2 regions of the Streptomyces sp. WY228 genome follow, and region 2 is predicted to be linked to the other one. Evidence: predicted binding sites of a transcription regulator. Region 2 holds the regulator's gene; the other holds the start of a gene.

Region 1 (12,033 bases), 2.8 Mb from region 2:
CGGCAAGAACTGGGCCGTCCCCTTCGACGCCGCGCCGCAGATCTTCTACTACCGCAAGGACTTCTTCACCGAGCACTCCATCGAACCGCCCGCCACCTGGGACGACTTCCGGAGCGCGGCGGAGCAGGTGAAGAAGGCCTCACCGAGGACCAGGATCGCCACCTTCTTCCCCGACGACCCGACGTTCTTCCAGGCCATGGCGTGGCAGGCGGGCGCGCAGTGGTTCCGGGCCGGGACCGACGCCTGGCGGATCGACACCACCGACCCCGCCTCCGAGCGCACCGTCGCGTACTGGCAGGGCCTGATCGACGACCGGCTCGTCTCCACCGCCTCCTCGTTCAGCCCCGAGTGGACCGGCTCCCTCAAGCAGGGCACCACCGTCGGCTACCTCGGGGCGTCCTGGAGCGCGGGCGTGCTCGCGGGCATCGTGCCCGAGCAGAAGGGCCAGTGGGCGGCGGTACGGCTGCCGAGCCAGGAGGCGGACCGGCCGGCCAGCGGGATGATCGGCGGTTCCACGTTCGCCGTCAGCAAGGGCAGCACCAGGACGGCGGCCGCCGTCGAGTTCGCGCTGTGGATGTCGACGCACGAGGACGCGATCAAGGCCCGGATCGGGGCGAGCACATCGAGCGCCCTGCCCGCCTCCCCCGCCATGGTGCCGATCGCGAGGAAGGCGTTCGACACGAGCTTCTACGGCGGTCAGGACCTGTACGGGCTGTTCGAGGAGGCGGGCAGGTCCATCGGGCCCGACTGGGTGTGGGGCCCCAGCCCGGGGGCGACCAACGCCGCGCTGGGCGACGAGCTGGGCGAGGTCGTCGGCGGCGGCTCGACGCTGCCGCGCGCGATCCGGCGGGCCCACGAGGCCACCGTCGCCGACCTGCGGAAGCGCGGCCTGAAGGTGGCGGAGGGCTCATGAGCACCCAGGACACCGAACGCCGCCCCGGGGTGCCGGGGCCGCGCACCACGCCGCCCCGGGACACCGCCCGCACCGGCCGCCGGTCCACGGCGCTCAGCACCAGGGCCCGGACCCGGCTGGCGGCGGGCACGCTCCTCGCCCCCTTCTTCGCCCTGTTCACCGTGGCGATGATCGTCCCGGTCGGCTACGCGCTCTGGCTCAGCCTCTTCACCGAGAAGCAGTCCGGCCTGGGCTTCGACGGTCCCCGTACCGTCTTCGACGGGCTCGGCAACTACGCGACGGCCCTGGGCGACCAGGCGTTCCGCGACGGTTTCTGGGTGCTGCTCGGCTACTGCGCGTTCTACATCCCGCTGATGGGCGGCGGCGCGATCGTGCTGGCGCTGCTGCTGGACACCGCGCTGGCCCGCGCCCGCCGCTTCTTCCAGCTGGCGCTGTTCCTCCCGCACGCCATCCCCGGCCTGATCGCCGCGCTGATCTGGATCTACCTCTACACCCCGCAGCTCAGCCCGGTCGTCGCCGCCATGGAGGCCGGCGGCTTCGGCTTCGACTTCTTCTCCTCCGAGGGCACGCTGCCCTCCATCGTGAACATCGCGCTGTGGCAGTGGCTCGGCTACAACGTGGTGATCTTCTACGCCGCCCTCCAGGCCGTGGACCGCTCGCTGCTGGAGGCGGCGACCGTCGACGGCGCGGGGAACTGGCGGATCGCCTTCTCGGTCAAACTCCCCCTGATCCGCTCGTCGCTGGTGATGGTCCTGCTCTTCACGATCATCGGTTCGCTCCAGCTGTTCACCGAACCGCTGATCCTCAGCCGTGGCTCGGGCTCGGCGGTGACCAGCACCTGGACCCCGAACATGTACGCGTACAGCGCCGCCTTCGAGCGCAACGACTACGGTCTCGCCGCCGCCGCGTCCGTCCTGATCGCCCTGGTCGCCGCCGTCCTGTCCTTCGTCGTCACACGCTTCGCCAACCGCAGGAAGGAGGCACGCCGATGACCTCCGGCCGATGGCTGTCGAAGACGACGGTCAACGTCGTTCTGCTGATCGCCGCCGTGTACACGCTGTTCCCGCTGATCTGGCTGCTGACGGCGGCCACCAAGGACGCCGGGAACCTGCTGGGCGGCGATGTCTTCTCCTTCGAGGGCTTCGACCTCGGGCACAACCTCTCCGAGCTGACGTCCTACCAGGACGGCATCTACTTCCGGTGGTACGGCAACTCGCTGCTGTACGCGGGCCTCGGGGCGCTCGGCTGCTCGCTGGTCAGCGTCGCCGCCGGGTACGCCTTCGACAAGTACCGCTTCCGGGGCAAGGAGAAGCTGTTCGCCCTGGTGCTGCTGGGTGTGCTGCTGCCCTCCACCGCCCTCTCCCTGCCGCTGTATCTGCTGGCGGTCGAGACCGGCACCGTCAACACCTACTGGGCGGTGCTGATCCCGGCCCTGGTCAACCCGTTCGGCGTGTATCTGTCCCGGATCTTCAGCGCGGGCTACATACCCGACGAGGTCCTGGAGGCCGCCCGGATCGACGGGGCCGGTGAGCTGCGCACCTTCTGGTCGGTCGGCCTGCGGATGGTGATGCCGGGGTTCGTGACCGTGTTCCTCTTCCAGTTCACCGCGATCTGGAACAACTTCTTCCTCCCGCTGGTGATGCTCTCGGACAAGGACCTCTATCCGCTGAGCCTGGGCCTCTACAACTGGCACAGCAACGCCAACGCCGACCCGACGTTCTACCCGATGGTCGTGACCGGCTCGCTCCTCGCCGTCACGCCGCTGATCATCGCCTTCGTCCTGCTCCAGCGGCACTGGAAGGCGGGCCTGACCGCAGGGAGCCTCAAGTGACCCCCACCCCCACCGCCCTCCTCGCCATGGGCCCCGGCATCGCGGACCGCCTCTTCACCCCCGTACAACGGGACCGGCTCACCGCGCTCGTGGACACCGACCCGGCGCTCGTCGCGCACCGGCTGACCGACCCGGAACCCGAGGTGGCGGCCGCGCTCGCCGAGGCGGAACTGCTCATCACCTGCTGGGGCGCGCCCCCGCTGACCGCCGGCGTCCTCGCCGCCGCGCCCCGGCTGCGGGCCGTCGTCCACGCGGCGGGAAGCGTCAAGCACCACATCACCCCGGCCTGCTGGGAGCGGGGCGTCCGGGTCGCCTCGGCGGCCGGGGCCAACGCGCTGCCGGTCGCGGAGTACACGCTGGCCGCGATCCTGTTCGCCGGGAAGAACGTGCTGCCCGCCGCCCACCGCTACCGGCAGCTGCGCGCCCCGCACGACTGGCGGGCGGAGCTGGCGGGGCACGGCAACTACCGGCGGTGCGTGGGCATCGTGGGCGCCTCGCGGATCGGCCGCCGGGTGATCGAGCTGCTGCGCCCGTTCGACCTGGACGTGCTGCTCTTCGACCCGTACGTGGACGCGGGGGCGGCGGCGCGGCTCGGCGCGGCGAAGGCGGGCCTGGACGAGCTCTGCGCCCGGAGCCGGATCGTCTCGGTCCACGCGCCGGAGCTGCCCGCGACCCGGCATCTGATCGGCGCCGCCCAGCTCGCGGCGATGGCGGACGGGACGACGCTGATCAACACCTCGCGCGGTTCGCTGATCGACGAGGACGCGCTGCTGCCGGAGCTGGTGTCGGGGCGGCTGAACGCGGTCCTCGATGTGACGGACCCGGAGGTTCCACCGCCCGGATCCCCGCTGTACGACCTGCCGAACGTGCTGCTGACACCGCATGTCGCGGGTTCGCTGGGCGACGAGATCCACCGGCTGGCGGACTGCGCGCTGGACGAGGTGGCGCGGTACGCGAGCGGGCTGCCGTTCGCGGATCCGGTCACCCCGGACGACCTGGCGCGCAGGGCGTAGGCCGCCCGGAACGCACCGAGGCCCGGTGCCCCCGCGACGGGGGTACCGGGCCTCGGCCGTACCGGAAGGTACGGGGCCGTACTAGTGGGAGTGGCCGTGGCCGCCGTGACCGGCGTCGGCCTCTTCCTCGGCCGGCTTCTCGACGACCAGGGTCTCGGTCGTGAGCAGCAGCGACGCGATGGACGCGGCGTTCTCCAGGGCGGAGCGGGTGACCTTGACCGGGTCGATGACGCCGGCCTTGACCAGGTCGCCGTACTCGCCGGTGGCGGCGTTGAAGCCCTGGCCCTTGTCGAGCTCGGAGACCTTGGAGGTGATGACGTAACCCTCCAGGCCGGCGTTCTCGGCGATCCAGCGCAGCGGCTCGACGGCGGCGCGGCGGACGACCGCGACACCGGTGGCCTCGTCGCCGGTCTTGCCGAGGTTGCCCTCCAGGACCTTCACGGCGTGGACGATGGCGGAGCCACCGCCGGAGACGATGCCCTCCTCGACCGCGGCGCGGGTGGCGGAGATGGCGTCCTCGAGGCGGTGCTTCTTCTCCTTGAGCTCCACCTCGGTGGCGGCGCCGACCCGGATCACGCACACGCCGCCGGCCAGCTTCGCGAGGCGCTCCTGGAGCTTCTCGCGGTCCCAGTCGGAGTCCGTGGACTCGATCTCGGCCTTGATCTGGTTGACGCGGCCCTTGACGTCCTCGGTGTTGCCACCGCCGTCGACGATGGTCGTGTCGTCCTTGGAGACGGTGACGCGGCGGGCGGTGCCGAGCACGTCCAGACCGGCCTGGTCGAGCTTGAGGCCGACCTCCTCGGCGATGACGGTCGCACCGGTGAGGGTGGCGATGTCGCCGAGCATGGCCTTGCGGCGGTCGCCGAAGCCCGGGGCCTTCACCGCGACGGCGTTGAAGGTGCCACGGATCTTGTTGACGACGAGGGTGGAGAGCGCCTCGCCCTCGACGTCCTCGGCGATGATCAGGAGCGGCTTGGAGGCGCCGGCCTGGATGACCTTCTCCAGGAGCGGCAGCAGCTCCTGGATGGAGCCGATCTTGCCCTGGTGGATCAGGATGTACGGGTCGTCGAGGACGGCCTCCATACGCTCCTGGTCGGACACCATGTACGGGGACAGGTAGCCCTTGTCGAAGGCCATGCCCTCGGTGAACTCCAGGTCCAGACCGAAGGTGTTGGACTCCTCGACGGTGATGACACCGTCCTTGCCGACCTTGTCCATCGCGTCCGCGATGAGCTCGCCGACCTGGGTGTCCTGCGCGGAGAGCGCGGCCACGGCGGCGATGTCGGACTTGTCGTCGATCGGGCGGGCGGTGGCGAGGAGCTCCTCGGACACGGCCTTGACCGCGGCGTCGATGCCCTTCTTCAGGGCGGCCGGGGAGGCGCCGGCGGCGACGTTGCGCAGGCCCTCGCGGACGAGCGCCTGGGCCAGGACGGTCGCGGTGGTGGTGCCGTCACCCGCTACGTCGTTGGTCTTGGTCGCCACCTCCTTGACGAGCTGGGCACCGAGGTTCTCGTACGGGTCGTCGAGCTCGACCTCGCGCGCGATGGTGACACCGTCGTTGGTGATGGTGGGAGCGCCGAACTTCTTGTCGATGACGACGTTGCGGCCCTTGGGGCCGATCGTCACCTTGACCGTGTCGGCAAGCTTGTTGACGCCGCGCTCAAGGGCGCGACGGGCGTCCTCGTCGAACTTCAGAATCTTCGCCATGGGCTGTATCCCTCTCAAAATGAACTGCGCCCCTCGCCGCCCGGCTAGTTATCTCGCAGGGGGCCAGGGGCGCAGAACACAAGCAAACGTGGGTGAATTACTTCTCGACGATCGCGAGGACGTCGCGGGCCGAGAGGACGAGGTACTCCTCGCCGCTGTACTTCACCTCGGTGCCGCCGTACTTGCTGTACAGGACGACGTCGCCGGTCTTGACGTCGAGCGGAAGCCGCTCGCCGTTCTCGAAGCGGCCCGGGCCCACGGCGAGGACGACGCCCTCCTGGGGCTTCTCCTTCGCGGTGTCCGGAATGACCAGGCCGGAAGCCGTGGTCTGCTCGGCGTCGAGCGGCTGGACCACAATGCGGTCCTCGAGCGGCTTGATCGCAACCTTGGAGCTGGTGGTCGACACGATCCGGTCTCCCCCTTCGGAGATCTCACGGGGTTTAACAGTCTGTGGGCGGCGACCAGACCGATCCGTCGTCGCGGGTGCCGGACCTGCCCTGTCGCGCAAAGGTGGTGCTGGCACTCTCCAGGGGGGAGTGCCAGACCCGAGACTATGACCGCGATTAGCACTCGGTCAAGCGGAGTGCCAATTCACCACCCTCGCGCCGTCTCGATCACGGCTCGATCAGGGGCCGGAGTGCGGGAAAGGGCTCCGGTCAGACGTAGTCCTCCAGCTTCGCCACCGCATACCCCTTGTCCGTGATGGTCTTCATGACCCGGCGGATCATGTCGGGCATCGAGCCCTTCCAGTCGCCCTTGCCCCGGAAGTGGGTGAGGACGATGTCGCCGGGGTGCAGGTCCCGGTCCCACTCGCGCCACTCCATGTGGTCGGGGAAGGCCTCGGAGGACCACAGCGGTACGGCGGTGATCCCGCAGGACTTGGCGATGACGAGGGTGTCGCGGTTGTAGTTGCCGTAGGGCGGGCGGAAGAGGGTCGGCCGCTTCCCGTAGTGCTTGAGGATCTTCTCCTGCTGGCCGCAGATCTCCCGCTTCTGCTCGGCGTAGGAGAGGCCGGGCAGATAGCGGTGGTTGAGGGTGTGGTTGCTGATGGTCACCCCGCGCTGCTGCATCTTCTTGAAGTAGCCGTAGTCGTCGTTGGTGACGTAGTCGCTGAGGAACGCGCTGTACGGGATGGAGAGTTCGGTCATCATCCGCAGCAGCTCGGGGTCCTTCTCCGCCCCGTCGTCCATCGTCAGGAAGACGATCTTCTCCTTGGTGGGGACGGTGGTGAAGACGGGCGGCAGCCCCTTGTCGTCCCGGACCTCGAAGCCCTTGCGGGTGGTGATGGCCGGCTTCGTCCTCGGCGGCTCGGGGGCCGCGAGCGGGGTCTTGGCGAGGCCCCACTTCTTCGCGGCGACGGCCCGTGCGGCCTGCTTCTTCCGGAGCGCCTCGGCGTACGTGTCGAGGGCGCGGGCGGGCCCGGCCTGCGGGGCGGCCTCGCCTTGCTGGCCGGCGGCGGGTTTCGCGGGTCCGCCGGGGGCTCCCGTGCCGCTGCCGCCCGTCTCCGCCGCGCACCCGGAGGCGACGGCGGCGGCCAGCAGGGCCGCCAGCACGACGACGCCGGATCTGTGCCGCTTCATGGCTGATTTTTCGTTTTGTCGTACTAGCTGCATGGCGCCGCATCCTGCCAGCCGTCGGCCCGTCTCCGGCCCCGACACCGCGAGCGGACCGGCCCCGTCCCCCGGCCGGCCCACACCCGCGCACCGGCCACAATGGACCGGGTGAACGCATCGACCCCCGCCGCCCCGTCCGACGACCCCGCGCGCGCCGCCTTCGCCGCACTGCGCACCCCCGAGGGCGAGCAGCTGCTGGCCGGGCTGCGCGACCACGACCCCGCCGACGAGCTGGCCACCGCGACCCGGCTGCGCCGCACGCATCCGGCGGAGCTGGTCTCGGCGGCGCTCGGGCAGGCCCGGCTGCGGCAGCGGGCGGTGGCGAAGTTCGGGGCCGAGGACGCGTACCGGATGTACTTCACGCCCAACGGCGTCGAGCAGGCCACCCGCACCTCGGTCGCCGCCCACCGCGCCGCCCGGTTCGCCGGGCTCGGCGTGCGGAGCGTGGCCGATCTGTGCTGCGGCATCGGCGGCGACGCCATCGCGCTGGCCCGCGCCGGTATCTCCGTACTGGCCGTGGACCGCGACCCGCTGACCGCCGAGGTGGCCCGCGCCAACGCCGAGGCGCTCGGCCTTGCCGGGCTGGTCGAGGTGCGGTGCGCCGATGTCACGGAGATCGACACCGCCCCGTACGACGCGGTCTTCGTGGACCCGGCCCGGCGCGGCGGACGCGGCAGGATCTTCGATCCGGAGGCGTACTCACCGCCACTGTCCTGGGCGACGGCCGCCGCGCTGAAGGCCCCGAGGGCGGCGCTGAAGATCGCCCCCGGCATCCCGCACGAGGCGATCGGCCCGGAGGCGGAGGCCGAGTGGATCTCGGACGGCGGCGACGTGAAGGAGGCGGTGCTCTGGTACGGGGAGGGCTTCGCGCCCGGTGCGTTCCGGGCCACGCTGCTGCCCTCCGGGGCGACCCTGACCGCCCCGGCCCCGCTGCCCGCCCCGCCCGTGGGCCCGGTCGGGCGCTATCTGTACGAGCCGGACGGCGCGGTGATCCGGGCCCATCTGGTCGCCGACATCGTGGAGCGGTGCGGCGGGCGGCTGGTGGACGAGACGATCGCGTACGTCACGAGCGACGAGCCGTACTCCTCCCCGTACGTCTCCGGGTACGAGATCACCGATCAGCTGCCCTTCAACATGAAGAGGCTGAAGGCGCTGCTGCGGCAGCGGGAGGTCGGCGTGCTGACCGTCAAGAAGCGCGGTTCGGCGGTCGAGCCGGAGGAGCTGCGCCGCCGGATGAAGCTCGCCGGACCGAACGCGGTGACGGTGTTCCTGACCCGGGTGGCGGGGGCTCCGACGATGCTGCTCGGGCACCCGCTGGGGTAAGCCGGTCGCTGCGACCGCCGTCCGGCAAACCCACCCAGCCCGTCCCGCGGACCCACCCAGCCCGTCCCGCGGGCCCACCCAGCCCGTCCGGCGTTTGAGGACGGAACCGTCGAGCACGTCCCGGGTGCGGACAAGGGTCTCCCCTGCCACGGGGCCCGTAAGGGGCTCGCCCACCAGGCGAAGGGTTCCGTCCTCAAGTGCCGGACGGGCTGGATCAGCGGTGACCGGGCCCGCCGGTGCGGACATAGGGCGGGCGCACGGGCCCGGACTCCGGCGCGGCCGACGGCCGTACGGCCCCGTCCCCGGCCCCCGCACCGCCCCCGGTCCCGGCCCCCGTGCCTCCACCGCCCCCGCCGCCCCCGGTGCCCATCAGGACGCCCACCACCCAGCGGCGGTGCGCCAGGGCCGTGACCGCGCCGATCAGCGCGGTCAGCCAGGCGACCATGCCGACGCCCACCACCAGGGCGACGAGCCCGTACGTGTCCCGGCCGGGCCGGGCGCTCGCGGGCCCGATGACGCACAGGGCCAGCCCCACCGCGCCCAGGCCGAACGACAGCAGCAGCCAGATGAGGCTCATCTCGGGCATCCGCAGCCGCCGGTCGCGCTCCGGGTCGCGCGCCAGCGCGCCCCAGGCGGTGAGCAGCGTGCGGACCTTCCGGTCGCGGGAGACGCCGAGGCAGAGGAAGGCGACGGCCGGGATCAGGACCGCCGCGCCGATGACCAGGCTGACGATGCCGCCGATGACACTGACGAAGTCGACCAGGTCGATCGCCTGCTCGAACATGACGATCCCGGTGCCCACCAGGCTCCAGCCGATCGCGGCGAGCGCCGCCCACATCCACAGCAGCCCGAGCCGCCCCGGCCCCACATGCATCTTCACCAGCTCGCCCAGGACCACCGCCCGGTCGGCGAGCATCGCCTCGCGGTCGGGCCAGGTGCGGATCTCGACGGGCGGCGGAGGGGGCGGCAGCGGGGCACGGCGTGGCATGCGCAGAACATTACCGACGCGCCGCGATCACCACCGACGCGGTGCGGTCAGGCGTCGCGCAGCGCCTGGACGTCCAGCTTGCCCATGCCGAGCATGGCCTTGACGACACGCTGCGCCCGCTCCTTGTCCGGGCCGGTGACCAGCCGTTGCAGCTCGTTCGGGACGACCTGCCAGGAGACGCCGAACTTGTCCTTGACCCAGCCGCACGGTCCTTCCTCGCCGCCCTCGGAGAGCGCCGCCCAGAACCGGTCGACCTCGGCCTGGTCGGCGCAGTCGACGGAGAGCGAGATCGCCTCGGTGAACGGGAACTGCGGCCCGCCGTTGAGCCCGATGAAGTCCTGGCCCGCGAGCCGGAAGTCGACGGTGAGCACGGAACCCGTCTTGTCGGGGGCCTCTTCGCCGTAATAGGTGATGTCCCCGATCCGGGAATCGCCGCCGAAGATCGCGACGTAGTGCTCGGCCGCCTCCTTGGCCTGGCCGTCGTACCAGAGACAGGGGGTGATCTTCTGCATGGTCCACTCCTCGGGCCGTCCACCCGTCCGGACCGGGCGGTCCGGACGTCGTGGAAGGTAGACCCGGCCCGCCGCCCGAACTCATCGGACCCGCCCGGCCCCGTACCCGTACGGGCTCAGCGGGCGGCCGCGCCGCTGTCCGGCTCCACGGCCGCCGGGCCCGCGACCCCGGTCCGGCGCTCCGCCGGCAGCAGGACGTACGCCGCCAGCGCGGCCGCCGCCAGCAGGCCCGCGGCGGCCCAGAAGGCGGCCGCGTACCCCGAGGACAGCTCGGTGGGGCCGGTGGAGCCGCCGGTGACCCGGGCGGCGATGGTGACCAGGACCGCGAGGCCGAGCGAGCCGCCGACCTGCCGCGAGCTGTTGAGCAGCCCGGAGGCCATGCCGGTCTCGCCGGGTGCGACATCGGTCGTGGCGGCCGTGCCGAGCGGGACGAAGCACAGGCCGATGCCGAAGGAGCAGACCAGCGACGGGCCGAGGATGGAGACGAGGAAGCCGCCGTCGACCGTGGCGGTCGCCGCGAACCAGCCCATCCCGAGCGCGGCCAGCGTCGCGCCCACCGTCATCAGCCGCCGGATGCCGAGCGCGGCCACCGCCCGGGTGGCGAGGACCGAGCCCGCGACGACGCCCACGCAGAAGGGCAGGAACGCGAACCCGGCGGCGGTCGGCCCGAATCCGAGGACCAGCTGCATGTAGAGCGAGACGAAGTAGAACGCGCCGAACTGGGCCGAGGCGAGCAGCAGACAGAACAGGTTCGCGGTCAGCACCGGCCGCCCCTTCAGCAGGCCGGGCCGGAGCAGCGGGGAGGCGGTCCGCAGTTCGACGGCGACGAAGGCGGCCAGCAGGACGACCGCCGCGCCGAGGGAGGCGAGCGTGGTCGCCGAGGTCCAGCCGTGGTCCGAGGTCCGCACCAGTCCGAGGACCAGCAGCGTCGTCCCGGCCGTGGCCAGCAGCGCCCCGGCCACGTCCAGCCGGGCCCCGGTCCGACGCTGCCCGCCGACGGAGCCGGTGCGCGCGGCGGCGGCCAGCGCGAAGGCGACGATCGGCACGTTGACCAGCATCACGGACCGCCAGCCGGTCGCGTCGGTGAGCACGCCGCCCGCCAGCACCCCGACCGCGCCGCCCGCCGCGCCCGCCATGCCCCACAGTCCGAGCGCCCTGGACCGGGCGGGCCCGGCCGGGAAGGCGAGGGTGATCAGGGCGAACGCCACCGGGGCGAGGGCCGCCGCGCCGACGCCCTGCACCGCGCGCGCCGCCACCAGCGAACCGGGCGACCAGGCGAGCCCGCCCGCCAGGCTGGCCAGTCCGAACAGGACCAGACCCGCCGTCAGGACGCGGCGGGGGCCCGCCAGGTCGGCGAGCCGGCCGCCGAGCATGAGGAGTCCGCCGAAGGCGAGGGCGTAGGCGTTCACGACCCACAGCAGCCCGTCACCGCCGAAGCCGAGGTCGCTGCGGATGTCGGGCAGCGCGACGTTCACCACGGACATGTCCAGCGACACCAGGAACTGCACGGTGAGCGCCACCACCAGCAGCCATCGCGCGGGCCGCTCCCCCGCGCCCGGTTCCTTCGTCGTCCCGCCCATGACGTCCCCTTCCCCACGATGTGTTTCTCGGCGTGTTTCTCGACGTGCCCCTCGATCGAGAATTACCATACACGTATAGAAAATAGACGCGCCGGTACGCCGAGGGAGCCGTAAGGGGAGAATGCCCAGGTGTCAGGCAGCGAGAAGACCGAGAAGAAGCCCGCGAAGAAGAAGACCGGGGCGTCCGGGCGGCCCGTGGGGCGGCCCCGGCGGCTGGACCCGGACGTGATGGTCGCCACCGCGCGCCGCATCGTCGAGGAGGAGGGCGTGGCCGCCCTGTCCATGCGGCGGGTGGCGAAGGAGCTGGGCAGTACGCCGATGGCGCTCTACCACTACGTGCAGGACAAGGACGAGCTGCTGATGCTCACCCTGTCCGGCACCGCGGCGGCGTTCCCGCGCCCGGAGCTTCCCGAGGACCCGCGCGAGCGGATCGTGGCGGTGGCCGCGCACATGCACGACATCATCGGCCGGATCCCCTGGGTGCTGGACGTCCTGGCGCTGGGCGAGCTGACCGACCGCAACGCCCTGTGGATGGTGGAGGAGATCGTCGACT
Region 2 (12,033 bases):
GGTCAGCGGGGCGTTCAGGCTCGCCCCGCCCGCGAGGTCGTAGCTCACGTCCCGGCCCAGCGAGAAGCCCGACGTCCGCAGCATCTCCTTGCCCGCGGCCCGCTGCTCGGCGGTGTACCGGTCCAGGTCGCCGTTGTGGTCCCCGCGCGACAGCACGATCGCGTGCGGGCGGTCCAGCTCCTTCGCGACCTGCCGGGCGACCAGCCCCAGCGCGTACGTCTGCTCCTCGTCCGTCGCCGCGAGGCCGAAGTAGTTGGGGAACCGGCGGGGCAGGTCGCCGCTGGAGTTCGTCGTGTTCACCAGCGGCAGCCCCGCATCGCGCAGCAGCCGCGTCGCGTCGTCGCTCTCGTAGGTGTTGCGGCCCAGGCCGACCACCCCGACCACCGACGGATCCCGCCGGGCCACCTCGATGATCTTCCGTACGGCGGTGAGCTGCCGCAGCATGTCCTCGCCGCCGTTGGCGGTCAGCACCCGCAGCTTCACCGACCGGCCCACGGTCTTGTTCACCGCCCGCTGCTGGAGGTAGACGCCGGTCAGCTCCTCCAGGCCCTTGCGGGTCGCCTCCCGGTCCTTGCCCGTGGCGGTCAGCGGACCGGCGTACACGACCGTCACATACGCGTCGCCCGGTGCGATGTCGGCGTTCTCGGCGCGTATCTCCTGCTCGATCCGCTCGAAGGTGATGCCCTTGCCCGCCCCGTTCAGCTCCAGGTCGTTGCCCCGCGCGAAGAGCACCTCGGGCGCGGTCGCCACCCCCACGCACTCCCGGTCGTCCCCCTCACCGGCCCAGATCGCGTCCGTGTTCCGGTCGGTCAGCGGACCGTGGCAGTACGTATCGCGCCAGTGCCCGGCCCACAGGAACGCCCCCAGCAGCGAGCCCACGACGACCACCGCGATGCTCGCCCGCGACATCACCCACCACGCCCAGGTCCGCCGCACCCGGTGGGTGACCAGCTGCGCGTGCGCGTGCTCGTGCGTCAGCTTCTCCGTCGACAGCGGCAGCAGCAGCACCCACGCCAGCGTCGCCGCGGCCACCGGCGACTGGCCCAGGCTCAGATCGTCGACCCACCGTTCGTAGCGGGCCCGGGCCCCGGAGGAACCGCTCGGCGCCCCCGGACCCGGCCGCTCCGGGGGCAGCGGCGGGGTGTGCCGCATGATCTCGGAGGCCGGCAGCGAGGCGAGCAGCAGCAGCGGATCGACCTCGCTGCGCCGCGACCGTACGTTGTTGATCGCGTTGATCAGCAGGATGCCGCCGTTGTCCTGGGTGGCCCGGGGCAGGAACACCACCGGCGGGACCGTGCGCTTGCCGCGCCGCCAGTCCAGGGAGTGCGGGCGGTAGTTGTGCCGCAGGTCCTCCAGCAGCGCCTGCACCCGCAGCTCCAGATGGAACTGGCGCGCGTACTCGTCGCCCGCCCCCGCGTCCGCCACCCGCTCCGCCACCGCCGCCGCCCGCGCCCGGATCACCCGCCAGGAACCGCTAGGCGAGAACCACGACCAGCCGTCCGACGGATAGCCGGTGCTGGACGCGGCCAGCGACGAGGTGGTGGCGAACCAGCGGCTGGCCCGGCGCAGCCACAGCAGCGGCGGCGCGGCCCGGCTCGCCAGGCCCACCACGGCGAGCCCGAGCAGCGCGACGGCCGCCACCAGGGCCGTCAGCAGCCAGTCGATCTCGCCGAGCAGCACGCTGAGCAGCGCGATGAAGAGCGCGCCGACGAACGTCTCGGGCCGCACCGACTCCCGCAGCGACTCCCACCGGCTGCCCCGGCGCGGCCGGCCGGACCGCCAGCGCAGCCGGCTCAGCTGCTCCAGAATCCTTTCCTCGCGCACCTCGGAGGTGTTGCCGTGCGACTGCTCGACCACCGTCGCGGTGGCCTGCTCGATCGCCCCGAGCAGCCGGGAGCGGGGAAAGGAGAAGGTCTTGTACTGGGTGTTCTCGCGGGTCTCCCAGGGCTTCTCGGAGAGCGTGCGCACCATGTCGAGCGCCGCCTCGTACGGAGTGGCGCCCTCGCCGTCCAGCAGCCGCACCGGCACCCGGCGCAACTCGTTGGCCCGGTGCACCTGGTGGACGACCCGCTCCACGCGGGCGTCGATCTCCGGTCCGGCCGCGGCGTCCGCCGCCTGGGCCACCACGAGCGGCATCACCGGCCGGTTGACCCGGTACCGGTCGATCAGCTGCTGCATCAGATGGAAGACGGCCGAGGCCGCCTCGTTGTCCGCACTGTCCCGCCAGACCTCGCGCGCCATCGCCCCGTGTCCTTCCCCCGTGGACCCCGCGGCTCCCTCGAACCGTCGGTCCGTGAACCGCCTGCCCGTTCTTCCCTCTCACTAACCGATGGTGCGTGTGGGGCGCAGGCATTCCCAGGGATCGGCACATGATCGTCCGGGACGGACGGGCCTCAGCCCGGGGACATCAGTCCGGAAGGGTGACGAAATCGATCAATTCCTCTACCCGGCCCAGGAGTTGGGGCTCCAGGTCCTTGTAGCTGCGGACCTTCGACAGAATGTGCTGCCAGGCCGCCCCGGTGTTCTCCGGCCACCCCAGCGCCCGGCACACACCCGTCTTCCAGTCCTGCCCCCTCGGCACCACCGGCCAGGCGTCGATCCCCACCGAGGACGGCTTCACCGCCTCCCACACGTCGATGTACGGATGCCCCACCACCAGCACATGGTCGCCGGTCACCCGATCGGCGATCCGGGACTCCTTGGAGCCGGGCACCAGATGGTCCACCAGCACCCCCAGCCGGGCGTCCGGCCCCGGCCCGAACTCCCCGACGATCGCCGGCAGGTCGTCGACACCCTCCAGGTACTCCACGACCACGCCCTCGATCCGCAGGTCGTCGCCCCACACCCGCTCCACCAGCTCCGCGTCGTGCCGGCCCTCCACATAGATCCGCCCGGCCCGCGCCACCCGGGCCCGCGCCCCGGGCACCGCCACCGAACCGGAAGCCGTACGGGTGGTGCGCACGGGGCCGCCGGGGCCCGGGCGCACCAGCGTGACGACCTTGCCCTCCAGCAGGAAGCCGCGCGGCTCCATCGGGAACACCCGGTGCTTGCCGAACCGGTCCTCCAGGGTCACCGTCGGACCCTGCGCCGTCTTCTCGCAGCGGATCACCGCCCCGCAGAAGCCGGTGGCGACCTCCTCCACGACCAGATCGGGTTCGGCGGGCACCTCGGGCACGGGGGCGGACCGCTTCCACGGCGGGGTCAGGTCCGGCTGGTAGCTGCGCATGGCCCGACGATAATCGGCCCGCCGCCGTGAAGAACCTCACGCCGCCACGAAGATCCGCACGCCACCGCGGGGATCCTCACACCGCGAACCGCTCCGCCAGCGCCGCCCGTTGCTTCCGGACGAACGCCGCGTCCACCACCGCCCCGTGCCCCGGTACGTACAGCGCGTCCTCGCCGCCCAGCTCCAGCAGCCGCTCCAGCGCGGCCGGCCAGCGCGCGGGCACCGCGTCCGGGCCCGCCTGCGGATCGCCCGACTCCTCGACCAGATCGCCGCAGAGCACCACCGGAGGCCCACCGTCCGAGCCCGGCACCAGCACCGCGAGGTCATGGCCGCTGTGGGCGGGGCCCAGATCGGCCAGCAGCACCCGGCGGCCGCCGCCCAGATCGAGCACCTGCTCCCCGTCCACCTCGTGGTGCGGGACCACCAGCGTGTCCGCCGACCGGGCCGCCTCGTCCTCGGGCACGCCGTGGCGCACCGCGTCGCCGTACAGCCCCTGCTCTCCGTCCCGCAGCAGGGCGGCCAGCCCCGCCGAGCCGTACACCCGCACCCCGGCGAACGCCGCCGTGCCCAGTACATGGTCGAAATGGGGGTGGCTCAGTGCGATATGCGTCACCCTGCGGCCGAGCAGCGCCTCGGCCTGCCGGCGCAGCTCGACGCCCTCGCGCAGCGTCGAGCCGGTGTCGTACAGCAGCACCCCCTGCGCACCGGCGACCAGCGCGACGGTGGCGTCCCAGCCCGGGAGCCGCCGCCGGCCGACACCGTTGCCCAACCGCTCCCAGCCGAAGTCTTCCCAAGCGACGTCCATACCAGGACGCTATCGGCAGCGACCTGCGCGGTCCCGTGGTGGGGCGGCCGGTCGCCCTTGCCCCGGCCCCACCCCACCCCCGTACACTGACGACGGGATCGCTGGCACTCGTACGTACCGAGTGCCAGCCGGACACCGGAGAGATCCGGAGAAACACAGCTGGAGGTGTGCGCGATGCTCAGCGAACGCAGACTCGAAGTGCTGCGCGCCATCGTCCAGGACTATGTCGGCACCGAGGAGCCCGTCGGCTCCAAGGCGCTCACCGAGCGGCACCGGCTGGGGGTCTCCCCGGCCACCGTCCGCAACGACATGGCGGTGCTGGAGGACGAGGGCTTCATCGCCCAGCCGCACACGAGCGCGGGGCGCATTCCCACCGACAAGGGGTACCGCCTCTTCGTCGACAAGCTCGCGGGCGTCAAGCCGCTGTCCTCGCCCGAGCGCCGGGCCATCCAGAACTTCCTCGACGGCGCGGTCGACCTCGACGACGTGGTCGGCCGGACGGTGCGGCTGCTCGCGCAGCTGACCCGGCAGGTCGCCGTCGTGCAGTACCCCTCGCTGACCCGCTCGACGGTGCGGCACGTGGAGCTGCTGTCGCTCGCGCCCGCCCGGCTGATGCTCGTCCTGATCACGGACACCGGCCGGGTCGAACAGCGTATGATCGACTGCCCTGCGCCGTTCGGCGAGGCATCGCTCGCGGATCTGCGGGCCCGGCTCAACAGCCGGGTCGTCGGACGCCGCTTCGCGGATGTCCCGCGCTTGGTGCAGGAACTGCCGGAATCCTTCGACAGCGAGGACCGGGGGACGGTCTCCACCGTCCTTTCCACCCTCCTCGAAACCCTGGTCGAGGAGACGGAGGAGCGGCTTATGATCGGCGGCACCTCCAACCTCACCCGCTTCGGACACGACTTCCCGGTGATGATCCGGCCGGTGCTGGAAGCACTGGAGGAACAGGTCGTCCTGCTGAAGCTGCTCGGTGAGGCCACGGACTCCGGCATGACCGTACGGATCGGGCACGAGAACGCCCACGAGGGGCTCAACTCCACGTCCGTCGTCGCGGTCGGCTACGGTTCGGGCGACGAGGCAGTCGCCAAACTCGGCGTGGTCGGACCGACCCGCATGGACTACCCCGGAACGATGGGAGCGGTACGCGCAGTGGCACGTTACGTCGGACAGATCCTGGCGGAGTCGTAAGTGGCCACGGACTACTACGCCGTACTCGGCGTGCGCCGCGACGCATCTCAGGACGAGATCAAGAAGGCATTCCGTCGGCTCGCCCGCGAGCTGCACCCGGATGTCAACCCGGACCCGAAGACCCAGGAGCGGTTCAAGGAGATCAACGCCGCTTACGAGGTGCTCTCGGACCCGCAGAAGAAGCAGGTCTACGACCTCGGCGGCGACCCGCTCTCCGCGAACGGCGGAGGCGGCGGTGGCGCGGGCGGTTTCGGAGCCGGCGGCTTCGGCAACTTCTCCGACATCATGGACGCGTTCTTCGGCAACGCCGCGCAGCGCGGGCCCCGCTCGCGCACCCGGCGCGGCCAGGACGCCATGATCCGGCTGGAGATCGACCTCAACGAGGCGGCCTTCGGCACCACCAAGGACATCCAGGTCGACACGGCCGTCGTCTGCAACACGTGCAGCGGCGAGGGCGCGGCCCCCGGCACCTCCGCCCAGACCTGTGACATGTGTCGCGGCCGCGGCGAGGTCTCGCAGGTCACCCGGTCCTTCCTCGGCCAGGTCATGACCTCGCGGCCCTGCCCGCAGTGCCAGGGCTTCGGCACGGTCGTGCCCACCCCCTGCCCGGAGTGCGCCGGCGACGGCCGCATCCGCTCGCGGCGCACGCTCACGGTCAAGATCCCGGCGGGCGTCGACAACGGCACCCGTATCCAGCTCGCCGGAGAGGGCGAGGTCGGCCCCGGCGGCGGCCCGCCCGGCGATCTGTACGTGGAGATCCACGAGCTGCCGCACGCCGTCTTCCAGCGGCGCGGCGACGATCTGCACTGCACGGTCACCATCCCCATGACGGCCGCGGCCCTCGGCACCAAGTGCCCGCTGGAGACGCTGGACGGCCTGGAGGAGATCGACATCCGGCCCGGCACCCAGTCCGGCCAGTCCGTTCCCCTGCACGGGCGCGGGATCACGCATCTGCGCGGCGGCGGCCGGGGCGACCTCATCGTGCACGTCGAGGTGATGACCCCCTCCAAGCTCGACCCCGAGCAGGAACGGCTGCTGCGCGAGCTCTCCAAGCTCCGCGGCGAGGAACGGCCCTTGGGCCAATTCCAGCCAGGTCAGCAGGGCCTCTTCTCCCGTCTGAAGGACGCGTTCAACGGCCGCTGAACCGCTTTCTGCCTTTCACCGCACCGCCCGCCGGTTCCCTACCGGCGGGCGGTGCGGCGTAGGGCGGGAGAACCGGTCAGGCCGCAGGCTGGCTGATTCGGCCCCGTGCACGGAACGTGGCACGATGCGCTCATGTCCTCCGAGTTGACCGATCTCTGCCGGTATCCGATCGTGCAGGCCCCCATGGCGGGCGGCGCGTCCGGACCTCAGCTCGCCGCCGCCGTCGCCGAAGCCGGCGGGCTCGGATTCCTGGCCGCCGGGTACAAGACGGCGGACGGGATGTACAACGAGATCAAACAGCTGCGCCGGCTCACCGGCGGACCGTTCGGCGTCAACCTCTTCATGCCGCAGCCCGCCCTCGCCGACCCCAGCGCCGTCGAGGTCTACCGCCACCAGCTCGCCGGCGAGGCCACCTGGTACGAGACCCCGCTCGGTGACCCGGACAGCAGCGGCGACGACGGCTACGAGGCCAAGGTCGCGATCCTGCTGGAGGACCCGGTCCCGGTGGTCTCCTTCACCTTCGGCTGCCCCACCCGCGACATCCTCGACGCCTTCGCCCGCGTCGGCACGCACACCGTCGTCACGGTCACCTCGGCCGAGGAGGCCCAGGGCGCCCAGTGGGCGGGCGCCGACACCGTCTGCGTCCAGGGCGTCGAAGCGGGCGGCCACCAGTCCACCCACCGTGACGACCCGCAGCTCGACCAGACCGGCACCGGACTGCTCTCCCTCCTCGCCCAGGTCCGCGAGACCGTGCAGATCCCGATCGTCGCCACCGGCGGCCTGATGCGCGGCTCCCAGATCGCCGCCGTCCTCGCGGCCGGCGCGGACGCCGCCCAGCTCGGCACCGCCTTCCTGATCTGCCCCGAGTCCGGCGCGCACCCGCTGCACAAGCAGGCCCTCACCAACCCGCTGTTCGTCCGCACCGAGCTGACCCGCGCCTTCTCCGGGCGGCCCGCCCGCGGCCTGGTCAACCGCTTCGTCCGCGAACACGGCCCGTACGCCCCCGCCGCCTACCCCCAGGTCCACTACGTCACCAGCGGGCTGCGCCGGGCCGCCGCCAAGGCGGGCGACGCCCAGGGCATGGCGCTGTGGGCCGGACAGGGCCACCGGATGGCCCGCGAACTGCCCGTCGCCGAGCTGATCGAACTGCTCGCCGCCGAACTGGAGGCCGCCCGGTCGGCCCTGAGCATGAGGAGCCCCCGGTGACCGCACCGGTCTTCGTCGTCGAACGGATGCCCACCGGGCCGGAGTTCGTCCTGGACGGCCCCGAAGGACGGCACGCCGTCTCCGTCAAGCGGCTCCAGCCGGGCGAGGACGTCGTCCTCACCGACGGCCTCGGCCACTGGGCGGACGGCGTCGTCCGGGCCGCCGAGGGCAAGGACCGCCTCACCGTGACGCTCCACGCGGGCGTCCAGGAGGAGCCGGAGCCCATGCCCCGGATCACCGTCGTCCAGGCGCTCCCCAAGGGCGACCGGGGCGAGCTGGCCGTGGAGACGATGACCGAGACCGGCGTCGACGCGATCGTGCCCTGGCAGGCGGCCCGCTGCATCACCCAGTGGAAGGGCGACCGGGGCGCCAAGGCCCTGACCAAGTGGCGCAGCACGGCACGCGAGGCGGGCAAGCAGTCCCGCCGGGTGCGCTTCCCCGAGGTGGCCGACGCCATGACGACCAAGCAGGTCGCCGCCCTGCTCGCCGGAGCCGACTTCGCGGGCGTCCTGCACGAGGACCGCGACCACGACAGCACCCCGCTCGCCACCGCCGGACTCCCCGCCACCGGCACGATCGTGCTCGTCGTCGGCCCCGAGGGCGGCGTCTCCCCGCAGGAACTGGCCGCCTTCGCCGAGGCGGGCGCCCGCCCGTACCGCCTCGGCCGCAGCGTACTGCGCACCTCCACCGCCGGGACCGCCGCGACCGCGCTGCTGCTGGGACGCACGGGGCGCTGGGGATGAACGGGCCCGGCGATAGCATGCCCCTGTACTGATCACCACGGATCACCAGCGAGCGAGGAGGCCCGGCCATGGCGGGAGAGCCGCAGACCGACTGCCTGTTCTGCAAGATCGTCTCGGGAGACATCCCGGCGACCATCGTCCGCGAGAGCGCGACCACCGTCGCCTTCCGCGACATCAACCCGCAGGCCCCGACCCACGTCCTGGTCATCCCCAAGGTCCACTACCCGGACGCCGCCTCCCTCGCCGCCGCCGAACCGACGATCGCCGCGGACGTGCTGACCGAGGCCGGAGCGGTCGCCGCCGACGAGAAGATCGACTCCACCGGCTACCGGATCATCCTCAACACGGGCTCCGGCGCCGGCCAGACGGTCTTCCACGCGCACGCCCACGTCCTGGGCGGCCGCGGCCTCCAGTGGCCGCCCGGATAACACCCGCCCGGCAGGAGCCCCTCCCCATGTCCGTACGCGAGTTGGTGGTGCTCGGCACCGCCAGCCAGGTCCCCACCCGGCACCGCAACCACAACGGCTATCTGCTGCGCTGGGACGGCGAGGGCATCCTCTTCGACCCCGGCGAGGGCACCCAGCGCCAGATGCTGCGGGCCGGGGTCGCCGCGCACGACATCGACCGGATCTGCATCACCCACTTCCACGGCGACCACTCCCTCGGGCTCGCCGGGGTGATCCAGCGGATCAACCTCGACCAGGTGCCGCACCCGGTGACCGCGCACTACCCGGCGAGCGGGCAGCACTTCTTCGACCGGCTGCGGTACGCCACGGCCTACCGCGAGACCGTCGAGCTGGCCGAGGCCCCGGTCGCCGGAACCGGCGGGGTCCTCGCCACCACGGCCTCGTACACCCTGGACAGCCACAAGCTCTCGCACCCCGTCGAGTCGTACGGCTACCGCCTCACCGAGCCCGACACCCGGCGCATGCTGCCCGCCCTCCTCAAGGAGCACGGCATCGCCGGACCGGACGTCGGCCGCCTCCAGCGCGAAGGCGCGCTCGGCGGCGTCACCCTGGAGCAGGTCTCCGAACACCGGCGCGGACAGCGGTTCGCGTTCGTCATGGACACCCGGCTCTGCGACGGCGTGTACGCGCTGGCCGAGGGCTGCGACATGCTCGTCATCGAGTCGACCTTCCTCGACGAGGACGAGAAGCTGGCCGTCGACCACGGGCACCTGACCGCCGGACAGGCCGGCCGGGTGGCGAAGGAGGCGGGCGTGCGCCACCTCGTGCTGACCCACTTCTCCCAGCGCTACCACGACCCGGAACGCTTCGAGACCCAGGCCCGCGCCGCCGGGTTCGACGGCGAACTCACCGTCGCCCAGGACCTGATCCGCGTCCCCCTGCCCACTCGGCACCACCCCTGACACCACCGCACCACCCCTGATCCACCCCCCACCCCCGTTTGCGAGACACCGTGCACCTCCCCAAGGCAGAACTCCACCTCCACATCGAAGGCACCCTCGAACCCGAGCTGGCCTTCGCGCTCGCGGAGCGCAACGGAGTGACCCTGCCGTACGCCACCACCGACGAACTGCGCGCCGCCTACGAGTTCGAGGACCTCCAGTCCTTCCTCGACCTCTACTACGCGCTGATGGCCGTCCTGCGCACCGAGGAGGACTTCGCCGAACTCGTCGACGCCTACCTCGCCCGCGCCGCCGCCCAGGGCGTGCGGCACGCCGAGATCTTCTTCGACCCGCAGGCCCACACCGCCCGGGGCGTCCCGATCGGCACGGTCGTCGAAGGGCTCGGCCGGGCGCTGGAGCGCAGCGAGGAGACCCACGGCGTCTCCACCCAGCTGATCATGTGCTTCCTGCGCGACCTGTCCGCCGAATCGGCCCTCGGCACCCTGGACGCGGCCAAGCCCTATCTGCACCGGATCAGCGCGATCGGCCTGGACTCCGCCGAGGTCGGCCACCCGCCCGCCAAGTTCCGCGCGGTGTACGAGGAGGCCACCGCCCTCGGCCTGCGCAAGGTGGCCCACGCGGGGGAGGAGGGCCCGCCGGAGTACATCCGGGAGGCCCTGGACATCCTCGGCGTCGAGCGGATCGACCACGGGCTGCGCTGCATGGAGGACCCGGAGCTGGTGGCCCGGCTGGTCGCCGACCGGGTGCCGCTCACGCTCTGCCCGCTCTCCAACGTGCGCCTGCGCACGGTCGACAAGCTCACCGACCACCCGCTGCCGCGCATGATGGCCGCGGGGCTGCTCTGCACGGTCAACTCCGACGACCCCGCCTACTTCGGCGGGTACGCCGGAGACAACTTCGACGCCGTCCGCGACGCGCTCGCCCTCGGCCCGGAGCAGTTGCGCACCCTGGCCCGCAACTCCTTCGAGGCGGCCTTCCTCGACCACGACGAGGAACGCCGGGCGCGCTATCTGTCCGAGGTCGAGGCGTACGCGTTCGACTGACCGGATCCGCTGTCCGGACCGGCCGTCCGGATCGCGCTGCGCACCAGCCGCCTGCGCCGCAGGGCCGGTACGCGCAGCTCCGTGACGGCCTGCTCCGGCGAACCGAGCTTCGGCACCGCGCCGGACAGACCGCCGCCGGTGGTGGCGGCGAGCAGGGCGGCCGGGGCGCCACCGCGGCGGCGCACCGAACCGGGCACCAGCGGACGGCCGCCGGTGTGCAGCGCCACCGCGGTCACCGGCGCGGCGACCAGCAGGGTGGCCGCCCCCAGGATCAGCCCCATCACCGGATAGCCGGCCTCCTCGGAGAGCACGCTGCCCAGCAGCGGACCGCAGGCCACCCCCACGGAGGAGGCGGAGCCCGCCAGCACCGCCCAGCGGCCGCGTACGTCCAGGGAGGCGGCGAGCCCGATGAGGTAGGAGAGGACCACCGGGTAGAAGGCGTTCCACAGCACCTCGCCGGTCGCGAACGACCCGAGGTCCCGGGCCGAGGAACTGAGCACGATGCTCGCCGCGATGACCACGGTCCCCAGTCCGATCGGCACCGCCCGGCCGAGCCGGGCGCCGAGCAGCCCCGCGCCCATGACGCCCAGCAGTCCCGCTCCGAGTGCGGCGGCGAAGACGGCGCCGACGGTGACCTCGGTCAGCCCCGCCTGCGTGATGCCGATGCGGCTGCTCACGCCCCACAGCGCGTTCTGCGCCATGGACCAGACGAGCATGCCGGCCGCCAGGACGAGCCCGGAACGGCGGTGCGGGAGCCGGCCGGTGACCGGTGACGTGGTCTCCTCGGCCGTCGTCGCACCGCCGAGCCGGGCGGTCGCGGGCCAGACGAGCAGGGCCACCAGGGCGATGGCGGCGAACGGAAGCCGGTGGCCGCCGCCGAGGTGGGGGATCGTCAGATAGAGGACGCCCGCCGTGGCGGACACGGTGAGCAGCCCGAGCGAGGACGTCCGGTGCGGGTCGCGCCGGGCGGCGATCCCGGCCGCGGCGACCGCCGTGACCGTACCCGAGCCGAAGCCGCCGACCACCACGCCGAGCACCACCAGGGGTACGGATCCGGCGAGCGCGGCACAGCCGTAGCCGACGGCGGCCAGCAGCAGCCCGGCGCGGGCGGGGGTGCGCGCCCCGTACTGCTCGACCCGGCCCGCCAGGCTGAAGCCGGCACCGGCCGAACTGAGGAGCAGAGCACTGCCGACGAGGCCCGCCTGGGCGGGACTCAGCCCGAGATGGGCGCTGAGCCGGCCGACGACGGTGGGGAGGAGGTAGGAGGCGAGGTAGCCGGCGGTGAAGACGGCAACCAGGGGCCACGC

The links. Region 2 encodes HrcA, which represses chaperone genes, less so after heat shock. Its sites were predicted from a motif close to TTNGCACTCNGNNNNNCNGAGTGCNAA; they were not measured.
Region 1: the regulator HrcA is predicted to act here: its motif matches at 6,028-6,054, upstream of groES (co-chaperone GroES).

What each region holds. Positions count from the first base shown of each region.
Region 1 covers NZ_CP079114.1:5,217,954-5,229,986, reverse strand. The annotation lists gene KV381_RS23055 (ABC transporter substrate-binding protein) at 1-913, shown strand, start outside; gene KV381_RS23050 (carbohydrate ABC transporter permease) at 910-1,905, shown strand; gene KV381_RS23045 (carbohydrate ABC transporter permease) at 1,902-2,744, shown strand; gene KV381_RS23040 (hydroxyacid dehydrogenase) at 2,771-3,757, shown strand; gene groL (chaperonin GroEL) at 3,839-5,464, opposite strand; gene groES (co-chaperone GroES) at 5,562-5,870, opposite strand; gene KV381_RS23025 (polysaccharide deacetylase family protein) at 6,121-7,044, opposite strand; gene KV381_RS23020 (methyltransferase domain-containing protein) at 7,177-8,400, shown strand; gene KV381_RS23015 (hypothetical protein) at 8,615-9,388, opposite strand; gene KV381_RS23010 (VOC family protein) at 9,436-9,900, opposite strand; gene KV381_RS23005 (MFS transporter) at 10,017-11,480, opposite strand; gene KV381_RS23000 (TetR/AcrR family transcriptional regulator) at 11,610-12,033, shown strand, end outside.
Region 2 covers NZ_CP079114.1:2,432,839-2,444,871, reverse strand. The annotation lists gene KV381_RS10615 (ABC transporter substrate-binding protein) at 1-2,241, opposite strand, end outside; gene KV381_RS10610 (DUF3097 domain-containing protein) at 2,408-3,226, opposite strand; gene KV381_RS10605 (MBL fold metallo-hydrolase) at 3,303-4,031, opposite strand; gene hrcA (heat-inducible transcriptional repressor HrcA) at 4,206-5,222, shown strand; gene dnaJ (molecular chaperone DnaJ) at 5,223-6,365, shown strand; gene KV381_RS10590 (nitronate monooxygenase) at 6,498-7,571, shown strand; gene KV381_RS10585 (16S rRNA (uracil(1498)-N(3))-methyltransferase) at 7,568-8,314, shown strand; gene KV381_RS10580 (histidine triad nucleotide-binding protein) at 8,383-8,742, shown strand; gene KV381_RS10575 (ribonuclease Z) at 8,769-9,683, shown strand; gene KV381_RS10570 (adenosine deaminase) at 9,734-10,726, shown strand; gene KV381_RS10565 (MFS transporter) at 10,690-12,033, opposite strand, start outside.